DNA from 3 places in the Clostridioides sp. LIBA-6822 genome. Region 1 is predicted to be linked to each of the others. Evidence: riboswitches for the same ligand, from Rfam matches in the RefSeq annotation. Region 1 holds a riboswitch; each other region holds the start of a gene.
What was found. A riboswitch is a leader RNA that binds a small molecule or an ion and turns the genes downstream of it on or off. The one in region 1 is predicted to bind FMN.
Positions count from the first base shown of each region.

Region 2: it holds a riboswitch for FMN, as region 1 does, so the genes downstream of both, ACTG48_RS18390 (MFS transporter) here and ACTG48_RS01310 (ECF transporter S component) in region 1, are expected to answer to the same signal.
Region 3: it holds a riboswitch for FMN, as region 1 does, so the genes downstream of both, ribD (bifunctional diaminohydroxyphosphoribosylaminopyrimidine deaminase/5-amino-6-(5-phosphoribosylamino)uracil reductase RibD) here and ACTG48_RS01310 (ECF transporter S component) in region 1, are expected to answer to the same signal.

Region 1 is NZ_CP196995.1:202,587-206,882, forward strand. It holds gene ACTG48_RS01300 (Tex family protein) at 1-27, shown strand, start outside; gene ACTG48_RS01305 (amidohydrolase) at 171-1,337, shown strand; FMN riboswitch at 1,397-1,514, shown strand; gene ACTG48_RS01310 (ECF transporter S component) at 1,638-2,243, shown strand; gene ACTG48_RS01315 (DUF4116 domain-containing protein) at 2,580-3,620, shown strand; gene tsaE (tRNA (adenosine(37)-N6)-threonylcarbamoyltransferase complex ATPase subunit type 1 TsaE) at 3,749-4,201, shown strand; gene tsaB (tRNA (adenosine(37)-N6)-threonylcarbamoyltransferase complex dimerization subunit type 1 TsaB) at 4,201-4,296, shown strand, end outside.
Region 2 is NZ_CP196995.1:3,897,593-3,901,888, forward strand. It holds gene ACTG48_RS18380 (DUF881 domain-containing protein) at 1-52, opposite strand, end outside; gene ACTG48_RS18385 (ATP-binding protein) at 524-1,603, opposite strand; FMN riboswitch at 1,891-2,006, shown strand; gene ACTG48_RS18390 (MFS transporter) at 2,187-3,557, shown strand; gene yihA (ribosome biogenesis GTP-binding protein YihA/YsxC) at 3,824-4,296, opposite strand, start outside.
Region 3 is NZ_CP196995.1:1,892,844-1,897,139, reverse strand. It holds gene recQ (DNA helicase RecQ) at 1-1,308, opposite strand, end outside; FMN riboswitch at 1,496-1,617, shown strand; gene ribD (bifunctional diaminohydroxyphosphoribosylaminopyrimidine deaminase/5-amino-6-(5-phosphoribosylamino)uracil reductase RibD) at 1,751-2,863, shown strand; gene ACTG48_RS09075 (riboflavin synthase) at 2,896-3,561, shown strand; gene ACTG48_RS09070 (bifunctional 3,4-dihydroxy-2-butanone-4-phosphate synthase/GTP cyclohydrolase II) at 3,584-4,296, shown strand, end outside.

The DNA.
Region 1 (4,296 bases):
AGAGTAGCTTTATCAATGAAAAAATAAACAAGTTTATGTATTGTTATTTTGAATTCTATATTTGTAAATACAACTTATAGTAGGTATGAGTATCAAAAATTAAAAAAGTATATTGTAAAAAACAATGTTAAAAAGAAGTAAGATAGTCTTGAAAATCAGGAGGAAAATGAATGATTTTTATAAAAAATGGTAAAATAAACACCATAACAAATGGAATAATTAAAGGCGATATCCTTATAGATGAAGGAAAAATAATAGAAATAGGAGAAGACTTAATAGCACCATTAGATGCAGATATAATAGATGCAAGTAATAAACTTGTGTTCCCTGGATTTATAGATGCTCATACTCATTTGGGTCTATGGGAAGATGGGATAGGTTTTGAAGGGGCAGATGGAAATGAAGAAACTGACCCAATAACACCACAATTAAATCCTATAGATGGAATCAATCCAATGGATAGAACATTTAAAGAAGCTTTTGAGGGTGGTATAACTTCTGTTTGTACAACACCTGGAAGTGCAAATGTTATGGGAGGTCAATGTATAGCTATAAAAACACATGGAAAAAGAATTGATAAAATGGTAATAAAAAATCCAGTTGCATCTAAAATAGCATTTGGAGAAAATCCAAAAAGTTGCTATGGTCAAGATGATAAATCTCCTCAAACTAGGATGGCTATAGCAGCCTTGCTTAGAGAAAATTTAAAAAAGGCGGAAGAATATCTAGAAGAGATTGATTTATATGAAAGTCATGATGATGAAGACTGTGAAAAGCCTGAATATGACATAAAAATGGAAAGTTTAATACCTGTGCTGAGAAGAGAAATTCCTTTCAAGGCACATGCTCATAGAGCTGATGATATGTTTACAGCAATAAGAATTGCAAAAGAATTTAACTTAAAACTTACATTAGACCATTGTACAGAGGGCCATCTTATTGTAGATGAATTAGTAGAAGAAGGATTTCCTGTGATAGTAGGTCCATCTTTGTCAGAAAGGTCTAAATTTGAACTTAGAAATCTGACATTTAGTACAGCTGGAATACTTTCAAATGCAGGTCTTGATGTATGTATAATGACAGACCATCCAGTAATACCAGTTCAATATCTTCCAATATGTGCAGGCATAGCAGTTAAACATGGTATGAAAGAAGAAAAAGCAATAGAATCAATTACAATAAATCCAGCTACAGCTTTAGGAATAGGAGACAAAGTAGGCTCCATAGAGGTTGGCAAAGATGCAGATATAGTAATTTGGGACAATTCTCCACTAGAGATTCAAAGTAATGTACTTTACACTATAATAAATGGCAAAGTAGTATATGAGAAAAAATAACTTGACAATTATTAAAAAATTAACTAATATAAGAGTGTAAGGAAAATTAAAAAATCAAAGAAGATCTTCGGGGCAGGGCGAAATTCCCTACCGGCGGTATAGCCCGCGAACTACTTAGGTGGTTGATTTGGTGAGATTCCAAAGCCGACAGTAAAGTCTGGATGAGAGAAGATATTTATGGAATATAAATAAGTTTATTTTAGTTTGTTTAAACTATATCCATAAAAACTCGAAGATAGGATCTTCGAGTTTTTTGTTTTTCCTAAAAAATATAAACTATTGATTAGGAGGAAAGTAGTTATGCAAAATACAGTAAAAAGAGGTAATATGATTTCAACAAGAACTTTGGTGGTTATGTCAATTTTATCTGCAATATCTTATTTATTGATGTTTATTCAAGCACCAATACCAGGTATTTTTCCAGATTTCTTAAAAATTGACTTATCAGATATCCCAGCAATATTTGGTGGTATGTCTTTAGGACCATTGGTTGGATTTGGTGTAGTTGTAGTAAAAAATATACTACAAATGATAACAGCAACAACAACTGGAGGAGTAGGAGAATTTGCAAATATATTAATTGGTGGTTCTTATGTACTTATACTTTGTTATTCATATAAGAGAAGTAAAGATTTAAAGGGTGTAGTAATTGGATTTGTATTAGGGACAATAGCTATGACTATAATTGGTTCATTGGTAAATTATTTTGTAATGCTGCCACTTTATGGGCAATTAATGGGACTAGATGCTATAATAGGCCTAGGCTCAGCTATAAATCCTCAAGTTCATGATTTATTTACTTTTGTAATTTGGATGATAGCTCCATTTAATGTATTAAAGGCTGTTATAATATCTTTAGTAACATTACCACTTTATAAAAAAATGGGAAATGTAATAAAAAAATAATTAGACAAGAAAATATAAAATTTTAAAATTAAATGTATTGAATAGCCATAATTTATTTATAACTTCGGTCCTATATTGTGATTGATATATTAAATAGATTATGGCTTTATTAATTTATCAAAAATTGTATATAAAATAAGAAATATTTAGGCAAATTTAATTTTTAAAATAAAGGAAGAATTAAAACGATTAACTATTAAAATACTAAAAAGGTATCTATAATACACAGAGCGAATTCATAATAAATAAAAAATAAAGATATTATAAAAAATAAATAAAGATTTATGCTTAATTTTTTAATAATATCTAATTTAATAATGATAGGGGTGTAGATAGATGAGTATATCTAAAAAATTGAAAAAATTATTTTTAGATGATAAAGGGTATTATTTTAATAGTAATTGGGAAAATATTCATATAAGTGTTGATAACGAAGAGTTGAAAATGCCTTTAAAGTATATTACAAATGAATACATTGAAAATATGGAAAGTGTAAAGTATGATTATCGTGAATTAAAAAATATAAAAAATCAAACTGATGGGATGTGTATTCTAGCGATAAGGCAAAACTATAAAGCCCTAGAGTATGTAAAAAAGCAAACAGAAGAATTATGTTTAGAGGCAATAAGGTATAACTATAAAGCACTAAAATATGTAAAAGAACAAACAGAGTATATATGTCTTGAAGCTATAAAAAAGGATTGTAATGCACTTAAGTATGTAAGAAACCAGACAGAGAAGCTTATTATAAAAGCAATAAGATATTCTTCAAATATAGATGTTGTAAGTATACTAAAAGCTTTAGAGGTTCAAACAAGAAGTATATGTTTAGAAGCAATTAAAAAAGATGGTAGGTGTCTTGCATATGTTAGAGAACAGAGTGAAGAACTATGTATAGAAGCGATTAAGCAAAACTATAAAGCATTACAATATGTAAAAAATCAAACAGATAAGATGTGTATGGAAGCTGTAAATCAAAATGGTATGGCACTGCAATATGTAAACAAACAAAAAGATGAAATATGTATGGAAGCTGTCAAACAAGATGGAAGAAGTCTGCAATTTGTTAATAATAAAACAGAGGAAATATGTATAAAGGCTATAAGATATTTAGATAAAAAATATAATATTAAAGATGTGTTAAGTTACATAGATAATTATACAGAAGATATATGTATAGAGATTGTAAGACAAAATGGTAAGATGTTAATGTATATAAAAAATCAGACAGAAAAAATGTGTATTGAAGCAGTGAAAGAGAATTATAAGTCTCTTAAGTATGTAAAAGAGCAATCTGAGAAAATATGCAAAGAAGCTTTAAAGCAAAGTTGTAAGGCAAAAGAGTATATAAAAATTATTATTGAAGACTGTATATAATGTCTAGATATGGCCATCAATAAAAAAAGATAAATAGAAGTACTTTATAATAGTCTAGGCTTATACTATAATTAATTAAGCAGTGATATAAATTCACATGACGATTATATCAAAATGGAGATGAATTGATGGCAAAAATATATTTAGAAAATGAAAATAAAACTAGAGAAATAGGATATAAATTAGGTAAACTTTTGAAAGAAGGTAGTGTTATCTGTTTAGTAGGAGATTTAGGGGCTGGGAAAACTACAATGACACAAAGCTTAGCAGATTCATTAGGTATAAAAGATTATATAACAAGTCCAACTTTTACTATAATAAATGAATATGAAGGCAAAATATCTTTGTATCATTTTGATGTTTACAGAATAGGTAGCAGTGATGAAATGTATGATATTGGATATGATGAATATATAAATTCAAAGGGAATTTGCATAATCGAATGGGCTAATCTAATAGAAGATATACTTCCAGAGGAATATTTAAATATAGAATTAAAGTATAAAGATGATGGAAGAGAAATGATATTAACTCCAAAAGGAGATTTTTACAAAGAAATAGTTGAGGAGTTGACTAAATAATGAAAATACTAGGTATGGATACATCTTCTATGGCAGCAAGTGTATCAGTTGTAGAAGATGATAACTTAATATGTGAGTTTACAGTGAACAACAAG
Region 2 (4,296 bases), 650 kb from region 1:
GTATACCTAAAATAGTACTTGCTAGTATTATAAACACATATTGTTTTTTCATACTGTATTGCTCCTTACAAATTTATTTTTATATGATAAGTTTATTTAATTAACCATTTAACATTTACATATGTTTATTATATCAAAGTTATATATTAAAATTCATCTTTAGTATATAATATCATACATTGAACTCCTATCACTAAATTACTAATACCAAGTATATATCCCTAAATCTTATTTACAAAATACGAGAACTTTCAATAAACATTTTTTTGTATTATTATAAAAGCATAACTTTGAAAAGGATATTCCATTATCACACCTTAACTCAAACTAAAGATATTATAGCTAAGTAAGATATTTTTTGTAAAATTATTTCTAGAATATTAATTTTTTATATAAAAATCTCTATTAATTAATAATTATTTCTTAATTGTATCAAAAACGGCAAACTGGCATAGCTTCAAAGCTACGCCAGTTTACTAAAAATCATATTTTATAATTAATATCTAATTTAATATATATGTTCTTATACATTTTTCTCATATTTTAAAATTCTTTTAACTAGTTTGTCTCTTAACTTTCCAACTTCATCGAATCTCATGTTAGGAATATAGTAACTTTCTATAATATCATGCTTAGACTTAGCTCTCTTAAGATTTAACACTGCCCAACAAATTAAATCATCCAAAACTTTTTCATCAAATTTAATGTCTTCTTCATATTTAAGTAATTTTTCCCTATTTAAAAATTGATTTAAATTAATTGTCTCCTCTTCTTTAAAAGTTGTGCTTATAGTTATACCTATATCTAAGTCAGTTAATAATACAGTCTCAATTTTCTCAGGAATAAGTGGATAATGATAAACTTCTACATTTAAACCTTTTTCAATAGCTTTTTTATACACTTTATTTAATAGTGTAGTTTTCCCAGTTCCTATTTCTCCATCTAAATAATACACCTTATTTACATCTTTTAAAATGTTTTCTGTATAATCTAAACATCCTACAGGAGTTATGGCTGAACCAAATAAATGTTTTGCTTTTTTTAAATTTCCTGTGCTCTCAACTCCATCAAACAATTTTTTAATAAGTTCTTCTGTAACTAAATTCACTTTACCATAATCCATACAGTCAGAATACTTTTCCTCTATATCTCTAAAGATTGGTTCTGATGCTTTTAAAAATTTAAATGCTCTTTTAAATGCATTACTAATATCTTTATCGTATCCTGATATTTCTTGTCTGTTTTTTTCTAACTCTTCTGTATTCCAGTAATCACCTAAATTAATTATCTCGTCCAAAGCTCCTGGTAGCTTTGGGTCCATAGTGTGTGGAGCAGTTGCATCCATAAGTACCACGCCTAATTCCTTTATAACTACACCGTCCAATGAACTTGGGTCAGAAGGACAGTTATATAATTCGATATCATATCCTCTATTTAAAAATTCTTTATAAATTTTTTTCATAAGTGAGGATTTTCCTACTCCAGGTCCACCTTTTAAACAAAAAACTCTTTTTACATTTTCAGGAATTATATATTCAAAAAAAGAATATGAGCCTTGTGATGTGTTCCCACCTGGAAATGCCTTCTTTACCTTTCCTTCCATATTAGCGCCTCCTCATAATTTACAATATCTCTTAATTAAGATATTAATATTATACGAGTTTTGTTACAGCTTTATGCTTTTGATAAATCTAAAACTTATCATTCAATACCAATAACAAATTAATTTTATCTAATTATAGTAGATTTCCATACTATGTGATTTAACTTTTATATACTTTTATGTATGAATATAATTTCACTCTTTATACAGTAATATAGTTGTGTATTGTTTAAATCCAATTGTTTCCGTTGTAATTTTATGTTAAAATAATATTACAAAATACATCTGTTTTTCTTCAGAAACGGGTGAAATTCCCTATCGGCGGTAAAAGCCCGCGAGCCTTATGGCATAATTTGGTCAGATTCCAAAGCCGACAGTAAAATCTGGATGGTAGAAGAAAATAGTATATGAGTACCTTTATGTAATTTTGCATGAGTAATCTATACAACTCCTTCAACTACCGTATTTATTCATGAAATTAAACACATTCGAGGTACCTAAGATGTAGGTGCTTTTTTGTTGTTTATTTATATAACCATTCTGTACTTATAAAATCTATTATATAAAAGATTGGAGTGTTATCATGAAACAAAAATGGATAGTATTAATTATCATCTGTATTGGTGTATTTATGTCTACTCTTGATGGAAGTATACTAAATATCGCAAATCCTACAATCGCTACTGACTTTAAAATTAACATGTCACAAATTCAGTGGGTTGTAACAGCTTATATGCTTGTCGTAACAGCTACTATGTTATTTTTTGGAAAACTCGGTGATAAAGTAGGCTCAAATCGACTATACACGTTAGGATTTTTTGTATTCACAATAGGTTCTTTTCTGTGTAGTATATCACACAATTTATCAACATTAATTTCCTCAAGAATATTTCAAGCAGTTGGAGCAAGTATTTTAATGGCAACTGGACTTGGCATAGTTTCTAATGCATTTCCAGCAAATGAAAAAGGAAAGGCTATAGGAATCACTGGAGCTGTAGTTGGTATAGGAAATATGAGTGGTCCCGTAATTGGAGGGATACTTTTAGAACATTTCGGATGGCCTTCTATTTTTATTATCAATATACCTATTGGCATTGTAGCAGTCTTTCTTGGAATTAAATTTCTTCCTAGACCTGTTTTAGATGAACAAAATAATAGCTTTGATATTCCAGGTCTTCTACTATTTGCAACTTGTACTACACTTATATTACTTGCGATGAATGGAAAGGGAGATACAAGATTGTATCTAGGAATAGCATCACTTATAATATTCTTACTGTTGGCATTAAGAGAAGTAAAATTTGAACAAAGTTTTATTGACTTACCTCTATTTAAAAATAGAAATTTCACTGTAGGTAACATTATCGGAATAGCTTGTTATTTTCCTCAAATGGCAGTGTCTTTCCTACTTCCGTTTTATTTAGAGCAATTAAAAAATTTATCTCCTATGATGGCTGGTTCTGTAATGACTGTACATCCACTTATTATGGTACTTATAGCTCCTATTGCAGGTTCTCTTTCTGATAAACATGGTGCAAAGAATATTTTAACAGCATCTTTTTCATTTATGACTATTTCCCTTGTTGGAATGGCACTTTTAAAGGCAGATTCACCATTGTTCCTTCTAATTGCATGTTTAGTTATTTTTGGACTTGGACTAGGTGCTTTTAGTTCACCAAACAATAGTAGTATCCTTGCAGATGTCCCTCCACAAAAACAGGGATATGGAGGTAGCTTTCTTGCAACTGTTCGTAATTTATCATTTGCTCTTGGAACAGCATTTTTTAGTAGTTTCTTTGCACAAAGCCTTACATATAATCAAAATTTTAAAAGCCATACATCAGCTTATGTCACAGCTAGTAATCAATCTTATTGGATTGCAGCAGCAGTATGCTTTATAGGACTTATACTAACTATTTTCTTTATGAGAAAAACAGATAAATCTATTTCTTAAATAAAATTTATTGGTTATTTCATTAGTGAATAAATTTTTAAATATACTAATCTACATTAATTTATAGTAGTTTTGCTAAGTTTTATAATTTTTAACAATAAATTGCTAATATTTATTGCTTATAAACAACAAGGATGCCAAAAAATGACCATTAAAACCATTTTGAGGCATCCTATATTTTATTTTGATATTAATACAATTAAAACTAATCTAATCTTATATAGATTATCTAAACAAGTATTATGCCAACATTTGATATTTTAAATTTAATCTACTGTTATCTCATATCCATGTTGATTGTATTGATTTACAATTTCTTCCCATAGTTCTTCAACACCAGTCTTTTTTAATGAAGAAACAGGAATTACTTTTTCACTACTTTCCAGTTGTAATTTTTTTCTTATTATACTTATATGTTTTTGATATTGCCCTCTAGATATTTTATCTGCCTTAGTTGCAATAACTACACAGTTGTATCCAAAGTGTTTTATCCATTCATACATAAGCTTATCATCTGCTGTAGGCTCATGTCTAATATCTACAAGTAGAAGTATAGAACATAATTCTTGTCTACTTTCTAGATATCTTTCCATTATACCTCCCCATTTTTCTTTTTCAGACTTAGCTATCTTTGCATATCCATAGCCCGGAAGGTCCACAAAATAAAACTCATTATTTATTAGGTAAAAGTTTATAGTTCTAGTTTTTCCTGGTGTTTGACTAGTTCTAGCAAAGTTTC
Region 3 (4,296 bases), 1.7 Mb from region 1:
AGAACCTCTAAGTACATCTACAATAGTAGTAACGCCATAACTTCTTTTCATTCTAGCTACACATGAAATGACTTTTTGAGCATCTATAGTCTTATCTACTATTTCACCTTCTACTAAACAGTTACTACAATTATTACAATCTTCTATATAATTTTCTCCAAAGTAATTCAATATTGTCCTTCTATAACATGAATTACTGTAAACCAAGTCAATCATATATTGAAGCTTCTTATGTTGAAACAATTTTCTTTCAGGATTCTCAACTCCAATATCGATTAAATATTTTTGTATATGTACATCTCCTGGAGAAAATAAAAGCACACATTCACTTTTTTCTCCATCTCTACCAGCTCTACCTATTTCTTGATAATAGTTTTCTATACTTTGGGGCATGTTGTAGTGTATAACCCACCTTATATTAGGTTTGTCAATACCCATTCCAAAGGCGTTCGTTGCTATCATTATATCTACATCATCGTTTATAAAGTCTTCTTGATTTTTACTTCTTTCATTTTTAGATAAACCTGCATGATATTTTGACACAGATATATTTCTCTTAGATAATCCATTATGTATATTTTCAACTTCCTTTCTAGTTGCAACGTATATAATTCCAGACTCATTCTTATGATTTTTAATATAATCTAAAATATATTTATTTTTACTAGATGATTTTACTATATTTATTGATAAGTTATCTCTATCAAAACCTGTTATATAACAGTCTGGATTTTCTAAGCACAATAAATTTATTATATCAGCTCGTACCTCTTCTGAAGCTGTTGCTGTAAATGCTGTAATTATAGGTCTTTTAGGCAAATTCTTTATAAAATCGGAAATCCTTCTATAGCTCAACCTAAAATCATGTCCCCATTGAGATACACAATGCGCTTCATCTATTGCGATTTGACTTATGTTGTTATTATTTATTAGTTCAAGAAATTCCTGTGCATCTAATCTCTCTGGAGCTATATAGAGTATTTTATAATTATTTTTTCTAATGTTATTTAATATTTCATTGAATTCTTTGTTACTTAATGAACTATTTATAAAAGCTGCGTTAATTCCCATAGCCTTTAAAGCATCCACTTGGTCTTTCATAAGAGATATGAGTGGAGAAATTACTATTGTCATTCCATCTAATATCAACGCTGGAAGTTGATAACAGATGGATTTACCACCTCCAGTTGGCATTATAGCTAGTACATCTTTTTCGCTCAAAATAGAATTTATTATAGCTTCCTGACCTTTTCTAAAACTTGTATATCCATAGTATTTTGATAATATTTCTAAAGGTTTTTTATTCATATATTTCTCTCCTAATTTAAATTAATTAGACTTCTTTCCTGATTATGTTCAAATTTTTATTTTTATATTCACAATCGCATTATTCCAAAGTTTATAGACATTCTATATTATATATTAACATATTTTTTGAAAAAAATAGTTTGCAAAGTAAAATAATTTATGATACATTCTAAATATAAATTTAATACTTAATCTTCGGGGTAGGGTGAAATTCCCAATCGGCGGTACAGCCCGCGAGCCAAGGTAAAATTTGGTTGATTTGGTTAAATTCCAAAGCCGACAGTAAAGTCTGGATGGAAGAAGATATGTTTAATGAGTTTTTTTGTAGAGCAATTTTGTTGTACTCTTATTAAACATTTATTGTAGATTATTCTAAACCCTGAGTTAATTCTCAGGGTTTTTTGTTTAAAAATTATCTAATTAAACAGGAGGTGTACATATTTTGAATTTTGTAAATCAAAAAGAAAAAGACATTTATTATATGAAAAAAGCTATTGAATTGGCTAAAAAAGGAGAAGGTTTTACAAATCCAAACCCACTAGTTGGATGTGTAATTGTTAAAGATAGTGAGATAATAGGCAAAGGATATCATGAGAAATTTGGCTCTAATCATGCTGAAGTAAATGCTATAAACGATACTAAACAAAGCCTAAAAGACTCTACTCTTTATGTAAATTTAGAACCATGTTCTCATTATGGAAAAACACCTCCTTGTGTTGATAAAATTATTCAAAATAAGATTAAAAGAGTTGTCATATCTACACTAGACCCAAACCCGCTTGTTTGTGGTAATGGAGTAAAAAAATTAAAAGATAACAACATTGATGTTACTGTAGGAATATTAGAAGAAGAAGCAAGAGAATTAAATGAAATATTTTTTTATTACATAAAAAATAAAAGACCTCTTTGTATTGTAAAATCAGCAGTAAGTCTAGATGGTAAAATTGCTACAAAATCACTAGAATCAAAATGGATATCTAATGAGTCATCAAGGTACCTAACTCATAAATACAGAAATAAGTATCATAGTATAATGGTTGGCATAAACACAGTTTTAAATGATAATCCCTTACTAACTTGTAGACTTAATCAAGATGAAATATCTCACCCTACAAGAATAGTAATAGATACAAACCTAAAATTGCCAATTAATAGTAATTTGGTTGAGGATAAAACTAGTAAAACTATAGTTTTCACATGTTGTAAAGACAGTAAAAAATTATCAATATTAAGAGAAAATAATGTTGAAGTCATAATTTCTCCTCAGAAAAATAACTTAGTAGATTTGAAATTTGTAATGTATAAATTAGGAGAATTAAACATTGACTCTGTCCTAGTTGAGGGAGGTTCTACACTTAATGATAGTCTATTTAGAAATAAATTAGTTGATAAAGTCAAACTATTTTTATCCCCTAAAATTATAGGTGGTAAAGACGCACCTACATTCGTTTCTGGAGAAGGAGTAAATCATCTATCAGATTCAACACAATTAGTAATCAATAATGTAACTTTAATAGATGGAGATATTTTGATAGAATCTGATGTTTTAAATTAAATTTTATGAATATATGTATAAAGGAGGTCATAATGTTTACTGGCATAGTAGAAGAAGTTGGAATACTTAAAAGAATTACTGCCAATGGCAAAAGCGGACAAGTAACCATACTATCAAACAAAATATTAGATGGTACAAACCTTGGAGATAGTATCTCTGTAAATGGGGTTTGTCTAACTGTTTCAAACCTAGGAAAAAATGAGTTTACAGCAGATGTTATGATGGAGACAATTCGTTCTACAAATTTAGGTTCCTTAAATACAAATGACAAAGTAAACCTTGAAAGAGCTATGACCCTTTCCTCGAGATTTGGAGGTCATATAGTAACAGGCCACGTTGATTGTAAAGGTACTATTTGTAAGTTTGAAAAAGATGAAAATGCAGTTTTAGTAAGCATACGACCAGTTAAAAAACTTTTATCATCAATGATACTTAAAGGTTCTGTTGCCATTGATGGTGTAAGCTTAACTATATCATATTTAGATGATGAAATATTTAAAGTTTCTATTATACCTCATACTAAATTGAACACTACTCTCTTAACAAAAAATATTGGAGACTTTGTTAATTTAGAAAGTGATGTAATTGGAAAGTATGTTAATAGTTTTATGGTTAAGAACTACAAGGAATTAAATTCCAATAGTATTAACTATAAATCAAATATAGATAAAGATTTTTTATTTAAAAATGGTTTTTAAAAATAATAAAGGAGTGAATTACATGTTTAATACTATTGAAGAAGCTATTAAGGATATAAAAAATGGGAAAATGGTAATCGTTGTTGATGATGAAGGTAGAGAAAATGAAGGAGATTTACTAATGGCAGCTGAGATGGCTACCCCTGAATCAATAAATTTTATGGCTACATATGGTAGAGGTTTAATTTGTCTACCTGCTACTGAAAAAAAATTTAAAAGTTTAAATATACCTCTTATGGTTAGAGAAAATACAGACACATTTCAAACAGCCTTTACTGTTACTATAGATGGTGCAGATACTCTAACTGGTATATCTGCATATGAGAGAGCTGAAACTGTAAAATTATTCTGTGATGAGAATTCTACAAGTAAAGATTTCAAAACTCCTGGTCACATTTTTCCTTTAATTGCAAAAACTGGTGGAGTTCTTGTCAGAGATGGGCATACAGAAGCTTCTGTAGACCTAGCTAGACTTGCAGGTTTTAAAGAAATTGGTCTTATTTGTGAAATAATGAAAGATGATGGTACAATGGCAAGAGTTGATGATTTAATGATTTTCAAAGAAAAACACAATTTGAAAATTATAACTATAAAAGACCTTATAGAATATCGTAAATTAAATGAAACTACTATAGAAAAGGTGTCTAGTGCTTTCCTTCCAACAAAATACGGTAATTTTGAAATCATAGGATATAAAGATACTTATTCAGACGAAGAACATATTGCACTTACTTA